4 regions of the Streptomyces sp. R35 genome follow, and region 2 is predicted to be linked to each of the others. Evidence: riboswitches for the same ligand, from Rfam matches in the RefSeq annotation. Region 2 holds a riboswitch; each other region holds the start of a gene.

What was found. Region 2 has a riboswitch for cyclic di-AMP ahead of AB5J50_RS44490 (LysM peptidoglycan-binding domain-containing M23 family metallopeptidase). Riboswitches for the same ligand answer to the same signal wherever they lie in the genome.
Region 1: another riboswitch for cyclic di-AMP. It lies ahead of AB5J50_RS24300 (M23 family metallopeptidase); the one in region 2 lies ahead of AB5J50_RS44490 (LysM peptidoglycan-binding domain-containing M23 family metallopeptidase).
Region 3: another riboswitch for cyclic di-AMP. It lies ahead of AB5J50_RS21030 (transglycosylase family protein); the one in region 2 lies ahead of AB5J50_RS44490 (LysM peptidoglycan-binding domain-containing M23 family metallopeptidase).
Region 4: another riboswitch for cyclic di-AMP. It lies ahead of AB5J50_RS36790 (M23 family metallopeptidase); the one in region 2 lies ahead of AB5J50_RS44490 (LysM peptidoglycan-binding domain-containing M23 family metallopeptidase).

What each region holds. Positions count from the first base shown of each region.
Region 1 covers NZ_CP163440.1:5,313,083-5,317,521, forward strand. Annotated here, with positions in the region: gene AB5J50_RS24290 (PrsW family intramembrane metalloprotease) at 1-242, shown strand, start outside; gene AB5J50_RS24295 (aldo/keto reductase) at 400-1,344, opposite strand; gene AB5J50_RS24300 (M23 family metallopeptidase) at 1,510-2,550, opposite strand; cyclic di-AMP (ydaO/yuaA leader) riboswitch at 2,562-2,719, opposite strand; gene AB5J50_RS24305 (PP2C family protein-serine/threonine phosphatase) at 2,953-4,164, opposite strand; tRNA gene AB5J50_RS24310 (tRNA-Met) at 4,277-4,350, opposite strand.
Region 2 covers NZ_CP163440.1:9,903,453-9,907,891, reverse strand. Annotated here, with positions in the region: gene AB5J50_RS44495 (Tat pathway signal sequence domain protein) at 1-1,377, opposite strand, end outside; gene AB5J50_RS44490 (LysM peptidoglycan-binding domain-containing M23 family metallopeptidase) at 1,686-2,543, opposite strand; cyclic di-AMP (ydaO/yuaA leader) riboswitch at 2,548-2,704, opposite strand; gene AB5J50_RS44485 (alpha-galactosidase) at 3,007-4,439, opposite strand, start outside.
Region 3 covers NZ_CP163440.1:4,607,798-4,612,236, reverse strand. Annotated here, with positions in the region: gene AB5J50_RS21040 (cytochrome P450) at 1-224, shown strand, start outside; gene AB5J50_RS21035 (transglycosylase family protein) at 432-1,460, shown strand; cyclic di-AMP (ydaO/yuaA leader) riboswitch at 1,644-1,823, shown strand; gene AB5J50_RS21030 (transglycosylase family protein) at 1,828-2,514, shown strand; gene eno (phosphopyruvate hydratase) at 2,932-4,218, shown strand; gene AB5J50_RS21020 (septum formation initiator family protein) at 4,324-4,439, shown strand, end outside.
Region 4 covers NZ_CP163440.1:8,137,569-8,142,007, forward strand. Annotated here, with positions in the region: gene AB5J50_RS36780 (M16 family metallopeptidase) at 1-1,155, shown strand, start outside; gene AB5J50_RS36785 (pitrilysin family protein) at 1,152-2,540, shown strand; cyclic di-AMP (ydaO/yuaA leader) riboswitch at 2,766-2,926, shown strand; gene AB5J50_RS36790 (M23 family metallopeptidase) at 2,939-3,703, shown strand; gene AB5J50_RS36795 (GntR family transcriptional regulator) at 3,924-4,439, shown strand, end outside.

The DNA.
Region 1 (4,439 bases), 4.6 Mb from region 2:
GGCGGCGGGGGCGTGCGGGGGCCGACTTCGTCGTACGGGAGCGCGAGTTGCTCGACGAGCTGTGGCGCCGCCGGGACATCGCCCGGCCGGCCCTGGCGTACGCGGCCCGGGCGACGGCTCCGGTGGTCCCGGTACCCCCGCCGTGGCCCGTACACGGCTACGCGTACACCTACGGCCAGCCCTACACCCAGCCCTACGGACCTGCGGCCCCGTATCCCGCGTACAACCCGTACCGCTCGTAGTTTCCTCGCCCCCGCCGCCCCTACCCGTCCCATCCTTCTGGGGCTCCGCCCCAGACCCCGTAGGCCGGTTCGTCGGCTGCGGGCCGGTGGGGGCCGTTCGCGCAGTTCCCCGCGCCCCTAAAAGGGGCGCGGGGAACTGCGCGAAAGCCGGGAGCTGCTACGCCGAGGCCTCCGTCAGCTTCCCGAGGTCGCCGTCCGTCAGGACCAGGTCCGCCACCCCCAGCAGCGCCGGCAACTGCTCCACCGTCCGCGCCGAAGCAATCGGTGCCGCGACCGTCGGCTGGGCGGCCAGCCACGCCAGCGCGACCGTGGCCACCGGGACCTCGTGGGCCTGGGCAACCTCGTCGAGGGCGGCCAGGACCCGGACACCGCGCTCGGAGTCGAGGTGGCGTGCCGCGCCCGCGGAGCGAGGCGAGTCGACCGTCGCGCCCGGGCGGTACTTGCCGGTGAGGAAGCCGGAGGCGAGCGCGAAGTACGGGACGGCGGCGAGGCCGGTGCGGGAGGCGAGATCCTGGAGCGGGCCCTCGTAGGTGTCGCGCGAGACGAGGTTGTAGTGCGGCTGGAGGGCGACGTACCGCGCGAGGCCCTCGCGGTCGGAGAACTCCAGGGACTCCTGGAGCCGCTCGGGCGAGATGTTGGAGGCGGCGATGTGGCGTACCTTGCCGGCCTTCACCAGTTCGTCGAGCGCACCGATGATCTCCTCGACCGGCACCTCCGGCTGGTCGAAGTGCGTGTAGTAGAGGTCGATGTGGTCGGTGTCCAGGCGGCGCAGGGACGCCTCGGCCGCGGCCTTGATGTTGGCGCCGGACAGCCCCGGGAACTCGGGGTGCTGGCTGACCTTGGTGGCGACCACGATGTCGGAGCGGTTCCCGCGTGCCTTGAGCCACTTGCCGATGATGGTCTCGGACTCGCCGCCCTTGTTGCCCTCGATCCACGACGAGTACTGGTCGGCGGTGTCGAGGAAGTTGCCGCCGGCGGCCGCGTACGCGTCGAGCACGGCGAAGGACTGTGCCTCGTCGGCGGTCCAGCCGAACACGTTGCCGCCCAGGGAGAGCGGGAAGACCTCGAGGTCGGACGAGCCAAGCTTGCGGAGAGAAGTCATGATCAGCTTCAACGCCCGCACGGGATGACTGTATTCCAGACAAACCGGACCGGCAGCCCTGACGTCGGGGGGTTGTCGTCAGGACCGCCGGGGATCAGGAAAAGAACGGCGCCGGCCTAAAAAGAAGCCGACTCCAGGAGAAGCCGGCCTCAAGAGGAACCGGTCTCAGGGATTGAGCCCCTTGCTGAGCAGCCACGCCATCGGGTCGATCGCGGTGGCGGCGCCGTCGGGGTGGACCTCAAGGTGCAGGTGCGGCCCGGTGACATTGCCCGTCGCGCCCACGCGCCCGATGACGTCGCCCGTGGCGACCTTCTGCCCCACGCTGACGCTGATCGACGACTGGTGGCAGAACCACAGCTCCGTACCGTCGTCGAGGGTGAGGATCGTGCGGTAGCCGTACGCGCCCGCCCAGCCCGCCTCGGTGACGGTGCCGCTGTGGATCGCCTTGATCAGGGTGCCGGTGGGCGCGGCGAAGTCGAGGCCCGTGTGGTAGCCGGAGGACCACATGGAGCCGGCGTCGCCGAAGCGCCCGGTCAGCGTGTACGAGGAGGTGGGCAGCGAGTAGCTCTTGGCGAGCTCGGCGAGACGCTTGGCCTCGGCGGCCTGCCTGGCTTCCTCGTCCGCCTTCTTCTTGGCGGCGGCGGCCTTGGCCTCGGCGTCGTCCTGCTGCTTGGCGGCGAGCGCGACGGCCTGCTTCGCGGCGGCGGCCTCGGCGGCCTCCTGGGCCGCGCTGTCGACCTGGTCCTGCTGCGACTCGGCCTGCTGGATGATGCGGGCGCGCAGCGCCTCACCCGCGTCGGTGCTGCCCTGCGCGGTGTCGGCGCTGGTCAGGCCGGCGGTGGTGAGCGGGGTGGAAGAGCCCTTGGGCGTGGCGGAATCGCCGTCGGATATCAGGGCCTTGGCGGATTCGGTGACCGACGACAGGTCGGGCAGCGAGATCGACACCGGCGGCTTGCCGGGCGCCGCGGTGGCCATGCCACCCGCGCCCACGGCGGCTATGACGCCGACGCCGAGAACCGTGGAGCTGCGGGCGAGTCCCCCACCGCGCTGCTTGCTGACGCGGTGCCGGCCGCGAACGGGACGGACGGAATCCTCAGTGGGGTTCCACTCCTCCCAAGGCCCCTCGTCGTTGCCGTAGGCGTAGCCGAAGGGCTGTGTGTCGTTCGGCGCGAACGAGGTTGGCTGGGCAGGCCGGTTGGACGCCACGTGGGCGCACTCCTTTCCTTCCTTCTCGCCTACCGGGTTAGCTGACGGGTTCGGAGCAGGAAGGTCTCCTACGCGCGTATACCTGTCGTGTTCCCACGACGGATTACGCTCGATTCACCCCAAGTTGGTGGTTCCCCGGTTCCCTTGCGGGATTCGGCGCGTGCGCACGGAGCCATCTCTTGTGACGGCTGGGACGACCGCGCTGCGTTATCGAACGTTAATAGACCCGGGTACCGGATTCCAAGCTGTTCGGACTGATCGTTAACGCTTTTGGCCAGGACTTTGGGGTCACCACTGGCGTAAACCGGGCGAGTTGACCACGCTTCATCGACGTCGATTCAGCTGATGGTGTGTCAGCTGTTATGCGGAGGGACACCGTCCGATCACCCCTTGTGACAACGATCAAGAACCCCCCTCGGCCAACTCCCCCGGACGCCGTACGGCGAGCAGCGCCATGTCGTCCGTCAGGGCGCCGCCCGTGTGCCGGCGGACCTCCTCGGCCAGGGCGGTCAGCAGAGCGTCGGGCCCGGGGAAGGCGCGGCCGACGAGACGCGGGGCGGGATCGTAGAACTCCCCGCGCTCGTCGCGGGACTCGGACAGGCCGTCGGTGTGGAGGAGCAGCGTGGCTCCCCGCGGGAATACGGCCGCCACCGCCCGGTCGGGCCAGGTGCCCAACTCGCCCATGCCGAGCGGCAGCGCGGGATCCTCGGTGGCGAGCGCGACGAGCGTGCCGTCCGCGTGCAGGAGCAGCGGCGGGGGATGGCCGCGGTTGACGATCCGTACGACGTCCGCGTCGTGCGGGATCTCCGCGAGTACGGCCGTCGTGAACCCCTCGAAGGCGTCCAGGCCGTCCCGCCGGGTCCCCTCGCGGGCCAGCGCCCGCTCAAGACGGCAGGCGACCGCCTCCAGCGTCGCCTCCTGCTCGGCCGCCTCCCGGAACGCCCCGATCACCACCGCTACGGCGGCCACCGCGCCCATCCCCTTCCCGCGTACGTCGCCCACCACCAGCCGTACGCCGTGCGGGGAGTCCTGCACTGCGTACAGATCGCCGCCGATGAACGCGTCCGCCTGCGCCGCCTCGTACCGCGCCGCGACCTCCAGACCGCCGATCCGCTCCTCGGGCTCCGGCAGCACCGCGCGCTGCACGGACTCGGCGATCTCGCGGACCGAGGCGAGCCGTTCGTCGCTGCGGCGGACGAGGATGTTGATGAGCACGGCCAGGACGGCGGCCGTGGCCACGGTGGCCGATTCGGTGACCGAGTCGACGTTCAGGACGATGTCGAGCTTGAGGTGGACCGCGAAGACGGCGGCGAGGGCGAGGATGCCGGTGAGGACGGTGCCGCGCAGTGAGTAGAGGGGCGCGGCCACGAGGGGGGCGGCTGTGAAGAGGGGGGCCGCGGTGAAGTCCGACGGGGTGACGTAGTCGTAGACCGCTCCGACGGCGATGAGCAGTGCGGGAAGTGTCCGGACGAAGGCCCGTGCGTTCGAGATCCTGCGGCGGGCCGGGTCCGTCGGGACGGGGGTGGCCCCCGGGGCGGGATCGGGCGCGGGTACGGGTACGGGGCTGTCGGTCCGCTGCTCGTCTGCTTGCTGCCCCACTCGTTCAGGGTTCATGGAGTGAGGGGCCGGGGCGAGCGGTGTGGACCGACCGGGGGACGTGGGACGCAGGTCCGCATGCACCAAGGGCCGGAACTCGTGAATCCGAGTTCCGGCCCTTGGCCTTCAGTAGCGGGGACAGGATTTGAACCTGCGACCTCTGGGTTATGAGCCCAGCGAGCTACCGAGCTGCTCCACCCCGCGTCGTTAAAACCAGTGTACGCCATCCGCGGGACCCCCAGCACCCACGTTCCCCAGCACCGGTTTCTCGCCCCCCGAGCCCCGCTTAAAAG
Region 2 (4,439 bases):
GGTCCCGAAGCCCGGCTCGTAGTCCTCGTAGGTGATCTCCAGGCCCTCGGCCTGCTTCTCGTACGTGTCCTGGCCGAGGCCGTCGTGGTAGAAGCGCAGGTCGAGCGGTTGCGCCTCGGGCGAGTAGAGCCAGAGGGTGGCCTCGGCCGTGTCCGTGGCGGCGCCCCTGATGTCGAGCTGTGTGGGGTGCCGTTGCCAGAAGTCGCGCAGCCCGAAGGAGAGTCCGCCGCTCACGCCGCCGACGTAGCCGAAGCCACCGGCCCGCCGTCCGGCCGCGGCCTGGATCCAGCCGTGTCCGTCCTTGGTGCGCTTGCGGATCACATAGCCGTCGGCCGTGGGCTGGGTGAGCGTGAAGTCGCCCCACCGCGGGATGTACGCGAGGCGGCTCGACACGCGGCTGTCCCAGGTCGAAGTGTCGGGCAGCTTCTCGCCGGCGATCTGCGCGGTGCGCACCGCCTCGCCGGGATCCCTGCGCAGTCCCGTGACGCCCTGGACCGCCTCGCTGAAGAGACCCCCGCCGGAGTCGGCGAGGCGGACGTGGCGGTCGTACGGCTGGTCGCTCAGCGGCACGGAGAAGCGGACACCGAGGCCTCGCAGGAAGTCGCCGTCCGCCTTGCCCGGCTCCTGCTCGCCGTCCCAGACGAAGGAGTGCACCAGCCGGAAGGACTCGGCGCCTGCGTGGAAGGAGAAGCGCAGCACGAAGGGCAGCCAGCCCCGGCCGCCGCGCCGATGCCTGCCCTCGACCCGGACGACCGCGCGGACCGGCCCGTCCTGCTCGACCTCGGTCTTCTCGATCCGGCCGGTGAAGTCCTCCGCCGCGACGCCGTCGCGCAGCGAACCCTGGCGCAGGGCGACCAGCCGTCCGTCCCGGGCGATCTCGGCCGAGCCGCGTCTGACACTGCGTACGACGGTGCCGGAGCCCTTCGCGCCGAAGGCCACCGTGATGACACCGGTCGACACCTCGATCCGGCCGCCGGAGCGGGTGACTCTCAGCTGCTGCGAGGGAGCGGCCGGGGTACCCGCGGAGAGCTTGTACGTCTCGGCCTTGGGCGCGCCCGGCGCGATGGCGTGCGCGGTCCACTTCACCGAGCCGTCGGGCCAGTGGCCGGTGACCCAGCTCTGCACGGGCACCTCGTCACCGGAGGCAGTGGCCAGCCTGAACGCCTGGTCGGGCTGGTAGGTGCCGCGGGACCAGGGCACGCCCCAGACGGCGCCCGCGTGGGTGCCGGGCGCCGTGCCCTCCAGCCAGTGCAGTTCGGTGTCGCCCCCGGCCGACGGCGCGGCGGCGGCACTGCGGGAGAGCGCCCAGGAGAACGGGGCGGTGGCGGCCGCGGCTGCGGCGCCCTTGATGACGGTGCGTCGGTCGACGCCGGGCACGGGGACCTCCGAAGGCATAGAAAGCGCTTGCGGAGATCACTGTGGGGCCACTGTCGCACGCCTGTCGATACCTCGTGCAGGCATGCCACAGGACCGCAATGTGCCGATCATGAATCGCTCATGAAAGACCAAAGGCCGAACCCCGGGGATCGTGGGGTCCGGCCTTTGGCTGCTGTCCTGCCTTGGGGAGCAGGAAGTCCTGCTGTGGGGAGCAGGGAGTCGCGCCTTGGGGGCACGGAGTCTGCCGTGGGGAGCAGGGAGTCGTGCCCTGGGGGCACGTGGTCTGCCTTGGGGGGCAGGGGAAGGCGTCAGCCGACGGCGATACCGTGCGAGCGCAGGTACGCGACCGGGTCCACGTCCGAGCCGTAGTTCGGGGTGGTGCGGATCTCGAAGTGCAGGTGCGGTCCGGTGACGTTGCCGGTCGCGCCGGAGAGGCCGATCTGCTGGCCCGCGGTCACCGTCTGGCCCGCCGAGACGGAGAGGGCGGACATGTGGGCGTACTGGGAGTACTGGCCGTCGGCGTGCTGGATGACGACCTGGTTGCCGTACGCGCCACCCCAGCCGGCCGAGACGACGGTGCCCGCGGCGATGGCCTTGATCGTGGTGCCGGTCGGGACCACGAAGTCCACGCCGGTGTGGTAGCCGCTGGACCACATGCTGCCCGCCACCTTGTAACCGGTGCCGACGGTGGCGCCCTCGACCGGCAGGGTGTAGCCGGAACTGCTGCTGGTGGAGGCGGCGGCGGTGGCGGCCGACTTGGTCGACGAAGGCGTCGTCTTGGCGGACGACTGGGTGGCGCTGCCTGACGCGGCCTTCTTGCCGATCGTCAGCTTCAGGCCGGGGCGGATCAGCGTCGGGTCGCTGCCGACGGCCGAGCGGTTGTCGGAGTAGAGCTTCTTCCAGCCGCCGCTGACGTTCTGCTCGTCGGCGATCTTCGAGAGCGAGTCGCCGGCCTTCACCGCGTAGGTCTTCGTCCCGGCCGCCTTCTTGGCGGCCGCGGGAGCGGCGGTGGCGGTCTTCGCGACGGTGGCCGTCGGGGTCGCGGCATGGGCGCCGGTGGCCCCCATCAGAGGCAGCGCGAGCGCGGCGCCGCCGGTTCCGGCCACGGCGATCGAGCGGGTGAAACGCTGGGACTTGGGACGGCGGTGCTTACCCTTCGCGGGCATGACGAGTTCCTCTCCGGCGCCTGCGGGGTGAGCTGTCGGGTGCGGGCTGGAGATGCCCGGCCGCGCTGGTGCGCGGCTGTACCCCTAGCCGTTCCGGAGACCGGAACAGGCACGGAACCTGTGGGTCCCCCGCTCCTGCCGTGTGCGGGTGAGTGTGCGGATTCCGGGCGGCGGCAGGATTGGGCGTCCGTCCGGATTGGGGCCGAACGTAGGCGAGATGAGAGCGCGGCGACAACCATGTGCCTTTTCTGCGCGTCCGCCCTTCTTGATCCACGCCGGAATTCCGGTCACCCTCCGTGGATCGACGATCTTTCCGGCCCCTCAATCCGCCCGGGAATTCGGGCATGTTGCGAAATAGGGGTCGCAACGCATCGTCACGAATATGACGCTGCTCACGCACCTCGTCCCACGATGCTTTATTCCAGGGCCAGTTGGAATGAAGCCGCCAATTCGGACAGAACAGTCACATACGACGCAGTCGGATAACTACCGCATCGAGATCCCCGCGCAGCCCCGTCCGCACCCCGTGATGCAGCAGCACCGCACCCCGGTGCACTTCGCCCGTTTCACGGCACTCATACGCTTGTGTCGGGTCGAGCCCGCGCAGCCGCAGCGGGGCGACCGGCTCGCCGTACCGCTGGGCCTGGAGCCAGGCGAGGACGACGGTCTCATCGCCGTGGACGTACTGCACCGCACTCAGCCCGCCCTCCGGGGGCCGCAACCGGTAGAGGTCGCCGCGCTGGACGACGGGCCGGATCTCCTTGTAGAGATCCACCCAGCCCCGCGCCTCGGCAAGCTCCTCCTCGCTCCACTCGGCCAGGTCTCCGCCGACGCCGAGCACCCCGGCCATGGCGCTCACAAAGCGGAAGCGCAGCGAGCTGACCCGCCCGTTGAGCTGCGTGTTCGGGCTGTCCGTAACCCAGGCGGCCATGATCCGGGCCGGGTGGATCTGACCGAAGCCGTGCTGGATGGCGAGCCGGTCGAGCGGGTCGGTGTTGTCGGAAGTCCACACCTGGTCCGTACGCGCCATGACGCCGAGGTCGATGCGGCCGCCACCGCCCGAGCACGACTCGAAGGCGACCGAGGGGTGCGCGGCCCGCAACCGGTCGAGAAGGGCGTACAGGGCCTCCACGTGCTCGACCCACAGCTTCTGCGGGTAGCGCTCACCGGGCCACCCGGCGTCCGTGAAGCAACGGTTGAAGTCCCACTTCACATAGTCGATCGGCGCACTGGAGAGCAGGCCGTCGAGCTGCCCCCACAGGTACTCCTGGACGTCCGGGCGGGCGAGGTTCAGTACGAGCTGATTGCGGTACTCCGTCCTGGTTCGCCCCGGCTGGAACTGCACCCAGTCCGGGTGGGCGCGATACAGCTCACTGTCCGGATTGACCATCTCCGGCTCGACCCAGATACCGAACTGCATCCCGAGCGCGTGCACGTAGTCGCCGAGCGGCTTGAGCCCCGCCGGGAAGCGGTCCGGGTTGGGGGTCCAGTCGCCGAGCCCCGCGCGATCGCTGGTCCGCGTCCCGAACCAGCCGTCGTCGACCACGAACAGCTCGACCCCCATCGCCGCGGCCCGCCGTGCCAGTACCCCCTGCTGGTCCTCGGAGATGTCGAAGGTGGTGGCCTCCCAGGAGTTGAACAGCACCGGCCGGTCCTGGTCCGCGTCCGGGATGACGTACGCGCGCTGGTAGGCGTGCCAGGCCCGGCTCGCCCCGCCGAAGCCGGCGTCGCTCCACAGGCCGGCGAAGACGGGAGTGGTGAACGACTCCCCCGGCTCCAGCCGCAGCAGCCCGGAGTCGTCGTATCCGGCGCCGCCGGAGATCTGTACGCGCGCGTCGGGGAGCTGGGCCACGGCGATCCGCCACGAGCCGGACCAGCCGAGCGCGCATCCGTACA
Region 3 (4,439 bases), 5.3 Mb from region 2:
ACCTCTCGCGGCGTGACAATCAGCACCTCGGGTACGGCCACGGCATCCACTACTGTCTCGGCGCACCGCTCGCCCGCCTGGAGGGGCAGACCGCGCTCGCCACGCTGCTCACCCGTCTCCCCGATCTCCAACTCGCGGGAGATTCTGCCGATTTGCGCTGGCGCGGCGGGCTCATTATGCGTGGATTGCGCACGCTTCCCGTGGAGTTCACACCAGGTCGGTAGGCATGCCGGACGACGGCCGTCGGGTGCGCCGGGCAACGGGCACCCACCTGCGAAAAGGTGACGGTCCCTCAACTCCGTGATCTTCACGTGATCTGCGCTGCATCGACTTGTGACAAGCGTTCGAGTGCGGATACGTTCGATCACCAACGCGGCCCGCCTATCGCAGTGGCCGCTGTTGTCACCTGCTGTCACGCGAAAGGCTTCTGCATGCTCTCCGGGAACGGCCGTCATCGTCGCCCGCGTCAGGCCCCGGCCCTCATCGTTGCCGCAGGGGTGACCGGATCGGCGATCGCGATCCCGCTGCTCGGCGCCACCAGTGCGAGCGCGGCCGACGGCACCACCTGGGACCGGGTCGCGGAGTGCGAGAGCGCGGGATCGTGGAGCGCGAACGACGGGAACGGGTACTACGGCGGGCTGCAGTTGACCCAGGAGAACTGGGAGGCGTACGGCGGCACCCGGTACGCCCCGAGCGCAGACCAGGCCAGCCGCTCGCAGCAGATAGCCATCGCCGAGAAGATCCTCGACGACAAGGGCCTCGCCGCCTGGCCCACCTGCGGACCGCTCTCCGGGCTCAGCAAGAACTCGGGCTCCGTCGAGGTCGACACGGGCGTGGCGGACGACTCGTCGAGTTCCTCCGGATCCTCAGGCTCCTCCGGCTCGTCCGATTCCTCCAGCTCATCGGACTCGTCCGGTTTGTCGGACTCGTCTTCATCGTCCAGTTCGTCTGAATCCTCCGATTCATCCTCTTCTTCATCCTCATCCTCCGGCTCCTCCTCGGGTGCGGCCGAGAACACGACGAAGTCCGACACCTCCTCCGGCGACAGTGATTCTCAGGATTCCGACAGCTCGGACACAGATACGGCGAAGAGTGACGACCCGGACAAGTCCGGGCAGAACGGCGACTCTTCGAGTACGTCCGACAGCGCGACGACCGGTGCCGGACGTCACCGTGGTGACACCGCCGATGAGGGTGTGACGGAGGGCGCCACCGACGGCCGTACGGACAGCGCTTCCGGGCGGCATGCCTCGCGTGGGTCCAGCGCCTCGCGCGACGCCGTCGACGGCTCGTACGTCGTCCGCACCGGAGACAGTCTCTGGACGATCGCCGATGCCTTTGACCTCGAAGGCGGATGGGCCGAGCTGTACGCCGAGAACAAGAAGGCGATCGGCACCGATCCTGACCTCATCGTGCCCGGTCAGAGCCTTGCAGTTGGTGCTGAATCGGGCGAAAAGTAGCGGGAGTTCGCGTCACGGTTCGCTGTGGAATGTCCGGTTTGGTGAGAGTGAGACATGAGTCTCAGAAGCCCTGATCGTCTTTGAAATTCCGGGGATCGACTGCTTACGGTCGTGACCGCTCGCCACAGCGGGCCCCGACGGTTGCAACGCCGAATCCTGCCAACGGCCGTACGGGAACAGTCGTCGCGTCAAGCGCCGTAGGCAGGAGCGGGGGACCCAAGGTAAGCGCCGCGCCCGGTAGTTCACCGGGAGTGGCTTGGGGTGAAGCCGTACGTCCGACGTCGTGAAGACGGAGGCCGTGCGACCGGGCACTCACCCGCCCGAACCCGACAGCTCACCTCGCAGGCGTCGGTGAGGGGATCTCTCCATGCTGTTTTCCAGCAAGGGCAAGCACCGCCGCCCGTCCAAGGCCGTCCGTGTCGCCACGCTCGCCGGCGTCACCGGTGTCGCCATCGCCGCCCCGCTGATGGCGGCCGGCAATGCCTCCGCCGCGACCGCGTCCGAGTGGGACACCGTCGCCCAGTGCGAGTCCGGCGGCAACTGGTCCATCAACACCGGCAACGGCTACTACGGCGGCCTGCAGTTCTCGGCCTCCACCTGGGCCGCGTACGGCGGCACCGCCTACGCCTCCACCGCCAACCTGGCGTCCAAGTCGGAGCAGATCACCATCGGTGAGAAGGTCCTCGCCGCGCAGGGCAAGGGTGCCTGGCCGACCTGTGGCACGGGCCTGTCCGGCGCCGCGTACACCGGTGGGACGACCTCCAGCGCCTCGACCACCCCGTCGAGCACCGCCACCTCCACCACCCGGACGACGGAGCAGCCCGCCTCCCGTTCCGTGGAGCGCCCGGCCGCCACGAAGACCGTCACCACCCAGACCGGCAAGAAGGTCAAGAAGGGTGACGGCGAGTACAAGGTCGTCAAGGGTGACTCGCTCAGCTCGATCGCCGAGAAGAAGCACGTCAAGGGTGGCTGGCAGAAGCTGTTCAAGCTGAACAAGGACATCATCGACGACGCCGACTTCATCTACCCGGGTCAGCAGCTGCACCTCAGCTGACGACGGCTCGCGGCCGAGAGCCGGCAACGGCTCGCGGCTGACGCCCGATGACGGCTTACGGCGGAAAGCTGACAACGGGCTCGCAGCTGAACCACAGCCCTCCCCTATACACGGTCTCCATACTGGAGGCCTCGTGAGGGTCCCCCCGTCCCCACGGGCTCCCCGCTCCGGTGCGTCTTCCCCCGTACGCACCGGGGCGGGGCTTTTTCATGTGGGGTGGGTTTCCTGTACCGGGTGTACCGCGTGTACCGGGTGTACCGGGTGTACCGGGCAGGTTTTTGTTCCGTTCGGAAACAATTTACTCTCGGTTCTGCCCAAGGGGTGGGTGACCGGCTGGCCGATCCCCCCGAGGCGGTTAGGCTCATGTCGCGAAGCCCATCACAGGCATCGCGTACCCGCGTCACATCCCAGAAGGAGATGCTCGTGCCGTCCATCGACGTCGTCGTAGCCCGGGAAATCCTCGACTCGCGAGGGAACCCCACCGTCGAGGTCGAGGTCGGCCTCGATGACGGCAGCACAGGTCGTGCCGCCGTCCCGTCCGGCGCCTCCACCGGTGCCTTCGAGGCCATCGAGCTTCGCGACGGTGACCCCAACCGCTACCAGGGCAAGGGTGTCGAGAAGGCCGTCCTCGCCGTCATCGAGCAGATCGGCCCGGAGCTCGTCGGTTACGACGCCACCGAGCAGCGCCTGATCGACCAGGCGATGTTCGACCTGGACGCCACCGACAACAAGGGCTCGCTCGGCGCCAACGCCATCCTCGGCGTCTCCCTCGCCGTCGCGCACGCCGCCTCCGAGGCGTCCGACCTCCCGCTCTTCCGCTACCTGGGCGGCCCGAACGCGCACCTGCTGCCCGTTCCGATGATGAACATCCTGAACGGCGGCTCGCACGCCGACTCGAACGTGGACATCCAGGAGTTCATGATCGCCCCGATCGGCGCGGAGTCCTTCTCCGAGGCGCTGCGCTGGGGCGCCGAGGTCTACCACACCCTCAAGAAGGTGCTGAAGACCAAGGGTCTGTCCACCGGCCTGGGCGACGAGGGCGGCTTCGCCCCGAACCTGGAGTCCAACCGCGCCGCGCTCGACCTCATCGTCGAGGCCATCAAGCAGGCCGGTTACGTCCCCGGTGAGCAGATCGCGCTCGCGCTCGACGTCGCCGCGTCCGAGTTCTACAAGGACGGCAAGTACGAGTTCGAGGGCAAGTCCCGCTCGGCCGCCGAGATGACCGAGTACTACGAGGAGCTCGTCTCCGCGTACCCGCTCGTCTCCATCGAGGACCCGCTGTTCGAGGACGACTGGGCCGGCTGGAAGGTCATCACCGACAAGCTGGGCGACAAGGTCCAGATCGTCGGCGACGACCTCTTCGTCACCAACCCGGAGCGCCTGGCCCGCGGTATCGAGGAGGGCTCCGCGAACGCCCTGCTCGTCAAGGTGAACCAGATCGGCTCGCTGACCGAGACCCTGGACGCCGTAGAGATGGCCCAGCGCAACGGCTTCAAGTGCATGATGTCCCACCGCTCCGGCGAGACCGAGGACGTCACCATCGCCGACCTCGCCGTCGCGGTGAACTGCGGCCAGATCAAGACCGGTGCCCCGGCCCGCTCGGACCGCGTCGCCAAGTACAACCAGCTGCTGCGCATCGAGGAGATCCTCGACGACGCGGCGGTGTACGCCGGCCGCAGCGCCTTCCCGCGCTTCAAGGGCTGAGGCGTGGCCTCGTAGGAAGCGTCGTACGTACGTCCCCGTACTCGGTCCCGTACCGTGTGCGGGGACGTACGCACGTGATGGGTTTGTACCGGGGAGGCGGGACTCATGGCCGTGAAGGACCGGGACCGGTTCTCCACCGCGACCAGGCTGAAGCTGCTCGGCGAGCAGACGGCGGCCCGGGTCTACCGCTCCCAGACCAAGCGGCAGGCCCGCCGCTCCCG
Region 4 (4,439 bases), 1.8 Mb from region 2:
CAGGGCTCCAAGCAGGTCCACGGCAACGGCCACTTCGAACTCGTCCAGGGCGCCGGCGGTTCGCTCAACGGCACGACGAGCTTCGAGCGGACCAACTACTTCGAGACCATGCCCACCCACCAGCTGGAGCTCGCGCTCTGGCTGGAGGCCGACCGCATGGGTTCGCTGCTCGCCGCGCTCGACGACGAGTCCATGGAGAACCAGCGGGACGTCGTCAAGAACGAACGCCGGCAGCGCTACGACAACGTGCCCTACGGCACCGCATTCGAGAAGCTGACCGGGCTCGCGTACCCCGAGGGCCACCCCTACCACCACACCCCGATCGGGTCGATGGCGGACCTGGACGCGGCCACCCTGGAGGACGCCCGCGCGTTCTTCCGCACCTACTACGCGCCCAACAACGCGGTGCTGTCGGTCGTCGGCGACATCGACCCGGGGCAGACGCTCGCCTGGGTCGAGAAGTACTTCGGCTCCATCCCCGGGCACGACGGCAAGCCCGCCCCGCGTGACGGCTCGCTGCCCGACATCATGGGCGAGCAGCTGCGCGAGGTCGTCGAGGAAGAGGTCCCGGCGCGCGCCCTGATGGCCGCCTACCGGCTCCCGGAGGACGGCACGCGCGCGTCCGACGCGGCCGACGTGGCGCTCACCGTCCTCGGCGGCGGCGAGTCCTCCCGGCTCTACAACCGGCTCGTACGCCGCGACCGCACCGCCGTCGCGGCCGGGTTCGGCCTGCTGCGCCTGGCCGGAGCGCCCTCCCTGGGGTGGCTGGACGTGAAGACGTCCGGCGATGTCGAGGTCCCGGTCATCGAGGCCGCCGTCGACGAGGAGCTCGCCCGGTTCGCCGAGGAGGGCCCCACGGCCGAGGAAATGGAACGCGCCCAGGCCCAGTTGGAGCGCGAGTGGCTGGACCGGCTCGGCACGGTCGCGGGCCGTGCCGACGAACTGTGCCGGTTCGCCGTCCTGTTCGGTGACCCGCAGCTCGCCCTGACCGCCGTGCAGCGCGTCCTCGACGTCACCGCCGAGGAGGTCCAGGAGGTCGCCAAGGCCCGCCTGCGCCCCGACAACCGCGCGGTGCTCGTCTACGAACCCACCGCCCCCGAAACCGCCGAAGACACCGACGCCGCTGAAGACACCGACGAGGAGGCGGCGAAGTGACCGAGCTCGCCACCATGGACTTCCACCCGCAGCCCCAGGCCGGCGAGGCCAGGCCGTGGGCCTTCCCGTCGCCCGAGCGCGGCACGCTCGACAACGGTCTGACCGTCCTGCGCTGCCACCGCCCCGGCCAGCAGGTCGTCGCCGTCGAGGTGATCCTCGCCGCGCCGCTGGAGGCCGAACCCGCGGGCCTCGACGGCATCGCCACGATCATGGCGCGCTCGTTCTCCGAGGGCACCGACAAGCACTCCGCCGAGGAGTTCGCCGCCGAGCTGGAGCGCTGCGGCGCCACCCTCGACGCACACGCCGACCACCCCGGCGTACGCCTGTCCCTCGAAGTCCCCGTCTCGCGCCTCCCCAAGGCGCTCGGTCTGCTCGCCGACGCCCTGAGGGCACCGGCGTTCGCGGACAGCGAGGTGGAGCGACTGGTCCGCAACCGCCTGGACGAGATCCCGCACGAGGCGGCCAACCCGGCCCGCCGCGCCGCCAAGGAGCTCTCCAAGGAGTTGTTCCCGGCGACGGCGCGCATGTCGCGCCCGCGCCAGGGCACCGAGGAGACCGTCCAGAAGATCGACTCGGCGGCCGTACGGGCCTTCTACGAGAAGCATGTTCGCCCCGCGACGGGCACCGCGGTCATCGTCGGTGACCTCACCGGTGTCGACCTCGACGCGCTGCTCGCCGACACGCTCGGCTCCTGGACCGGCTCGTCCGCCGAGCCGCGTCCCGTGCCGCCGGTGACCGCCGACGACACCGGCCGCGTGATCATCGTGGACCGGCCCGGTGCCGTCCAGACACAGCTGCTCATCGGCCGTGTCGGCGCCGACCGGCACGACCGCGTGTGGCCCGCCCAGGTGCTCGGCACGTACTGCCTCGGCGGCACCCTCACCTCGCGCCTGGACCGTGTCCTGCGCGAGGAAAAGGGATACACCTACGGTGTGCGGGCGTTCGGCCAGGTGCTGCGCGCCGCGCCGGACGGCACGGGCGTCGCGATGCTCGCCATCAGCGGCTCCGTGGACACCCCGAACACCGGTCCGGCGCTCGACGACCTGTGGAAGGTGCTGCGCACCCTCGCCGCCGAGGGCCTGACGGACGCCGAGCGCGATGTCGCCGTGCAGAACCTGGTGGGCGTGGCGCCCCTCAAGTTCGAGACCGCGGCAGCCGTCGCGAGCACGCTCGCCGACCAGGTCGAGCAGTACCTGCCGGACGACTACCAGGCGACGCTGTATCAGCAGCTCGCCGCGACCGGCACCGTGGAGGCCACCGCGGCCGCCGTGAACGCCTTCCCGGTGGACCGTCTGGTGACCGTCCTGGTGGGCGACGCCGCGCAGATCGAGGAGCCCGTCACAGCCCTCGGAATCGGTGAAGTGACTGTCGTCCGGGCCGAGTAGAGCAGAGCGGAACAGAGCCACTCCCTGAGGACCCAGGTGACTGAAGAGTCACCTGGGTCTTCTTTTGTCCGGACTTCATCCCCAAGATGTCCGTATTGGTAGGGAGGTTGCCTGTCTGCCCTGTGGCATGCGCTACAAAAGCCGTGATCCGTTTGTCGATTGAAAGATGTCCCGATTAGCGTCGGTGCGGCTGTTCGTCAGGCAGTGCGCCGCGCCCGCGGCACCGGACAGTCATCGCCGAGTCCCCGTACGGCGCGAGCCAGGGGAGCCGGGGACCCACACGTAGTCCCTGGGGTGAATCGGACGCCCTCCCAGGAGGGGGTCCGTAGGAGACCTTCCTGCTCCGAACCCGTCAGCTAACCCGGTAGGCGAGAAGGAAGGAAAGGATCAGCCCCTACATGGCGTTCACCTGTGGCACAGGGAAGCACCGTCGCCCGAGCCGCGTGCAGCGCACGACCACGAACGCCGTCGGCGTCGCGGCGCTCGCCACCACCGGTGTGATCGGAACCCTGGCCGCCCCCGCGCTCGCCGCGGAGTCCTCCGTCGAGCAGACCGGGCTCACCCCCGTCATCACCATCGGCGACTCCCTCGCCGAGAAGATCGACGCCCAGGCCGCGGCCCAGCAGCGCGCCGCCGACGAGGCCGCCGCGAAGAAGGCTGCCGAGCAGGCCGCCCGTAAGCAGGCCGCGGAGGAGGCGAAGAAGGAGCGCGAGGCCAAGGAGCGCGCCGCCCGCGCCGCCGAGCGCAAGCGCCTCAACACCTTCGTCGTGCCGATCACCGGCTCGTACATCTCCACCGGCTACAAGGCCGGCGGCAGCCTCTGGTCCTCCGGCAGCCACACCGGCGTCGACTTCCACGCCGCGTCCGGCACCTCGGTGCACTCCGTGGGCTCCGGCACGGTCGTCACCGCCGGCTGGGGCGGCGCCTACGGCAACCAGGTCGTCATCAAGATGCACGACGGCACGTACACGATGTACGGCCACCTGTCGTCGATCGGCGTCTCCGTGGGCCAGACGGTCACCCCGGGTCAGCAGATAGGCCTCTCCGGGGCCACCGGCAACACCACCGGGCCGCACCTCCACTTCGAGGCCCGTACGACCGCGGAGTACGGCTCGGACATCGACCCCGTCGCGTACCTTCGCTCGCACGGCGTGAACGTCTGACGTTCGGCGGCGTGAACGTCTGACGACCGCTTCATCAGATCTCCACCACTTCCGATGCCCCGGCCCGCCGAGCCGGGGCATCGTCGTTTCGCACGGCCGTCTGTCCAAAAAATATCCCTGGATTTCGGTCTGCCATCGGAAATTCCGGCTCCCTGCAATAGAGTCACTGAACAAGCGTCAATCGATGGCGTTTCGCGGGGATTAAAGCGGAGGTCCGGTCATGCGTATTCCGGCGCACTCGGTATGCACGGCGATCCGTGACGACATCGTCGCGGGTGTCTACGAGCGAGGGAGCCGGCTCACCGAGGAACTGCTCGCGCGTCGCTATGGCGTCTCGCGCGTCCCGGTGCGCGAGGCGCTGCGCACGCTGGAGGCCGAGGGCTTCGTCGTGACCCGGCGGCACGCGGGTGCGTGCGTCGCGGAGCCCACCGAGCTGGAGGCCTCCGACCTGCTCGAGATGCGCATGCTCCTTGAGCCGCTGGGTGCCGCACGGGCCGCGCAGCGCCGTACCGAGGCCCACCTCAAGGTGCTCCGAGGCCTGGTCAGGCTGGGTCAGGAGCGGGCCAGGAGGGGCCACAGCGAGGATCTGCGCTCGCTGGGCGGCTGGTTCCACGAGACCCTCGCGCAGGCCTCCGGAAGCCCCGCGCTGACCTCCACGCTCGGCCAGCTGCGGCACAAGATCGCCTGGATGTACGCGGTGGAGGCGCCGGCCAACCCCGCGGAGTCCTGGGCGGAG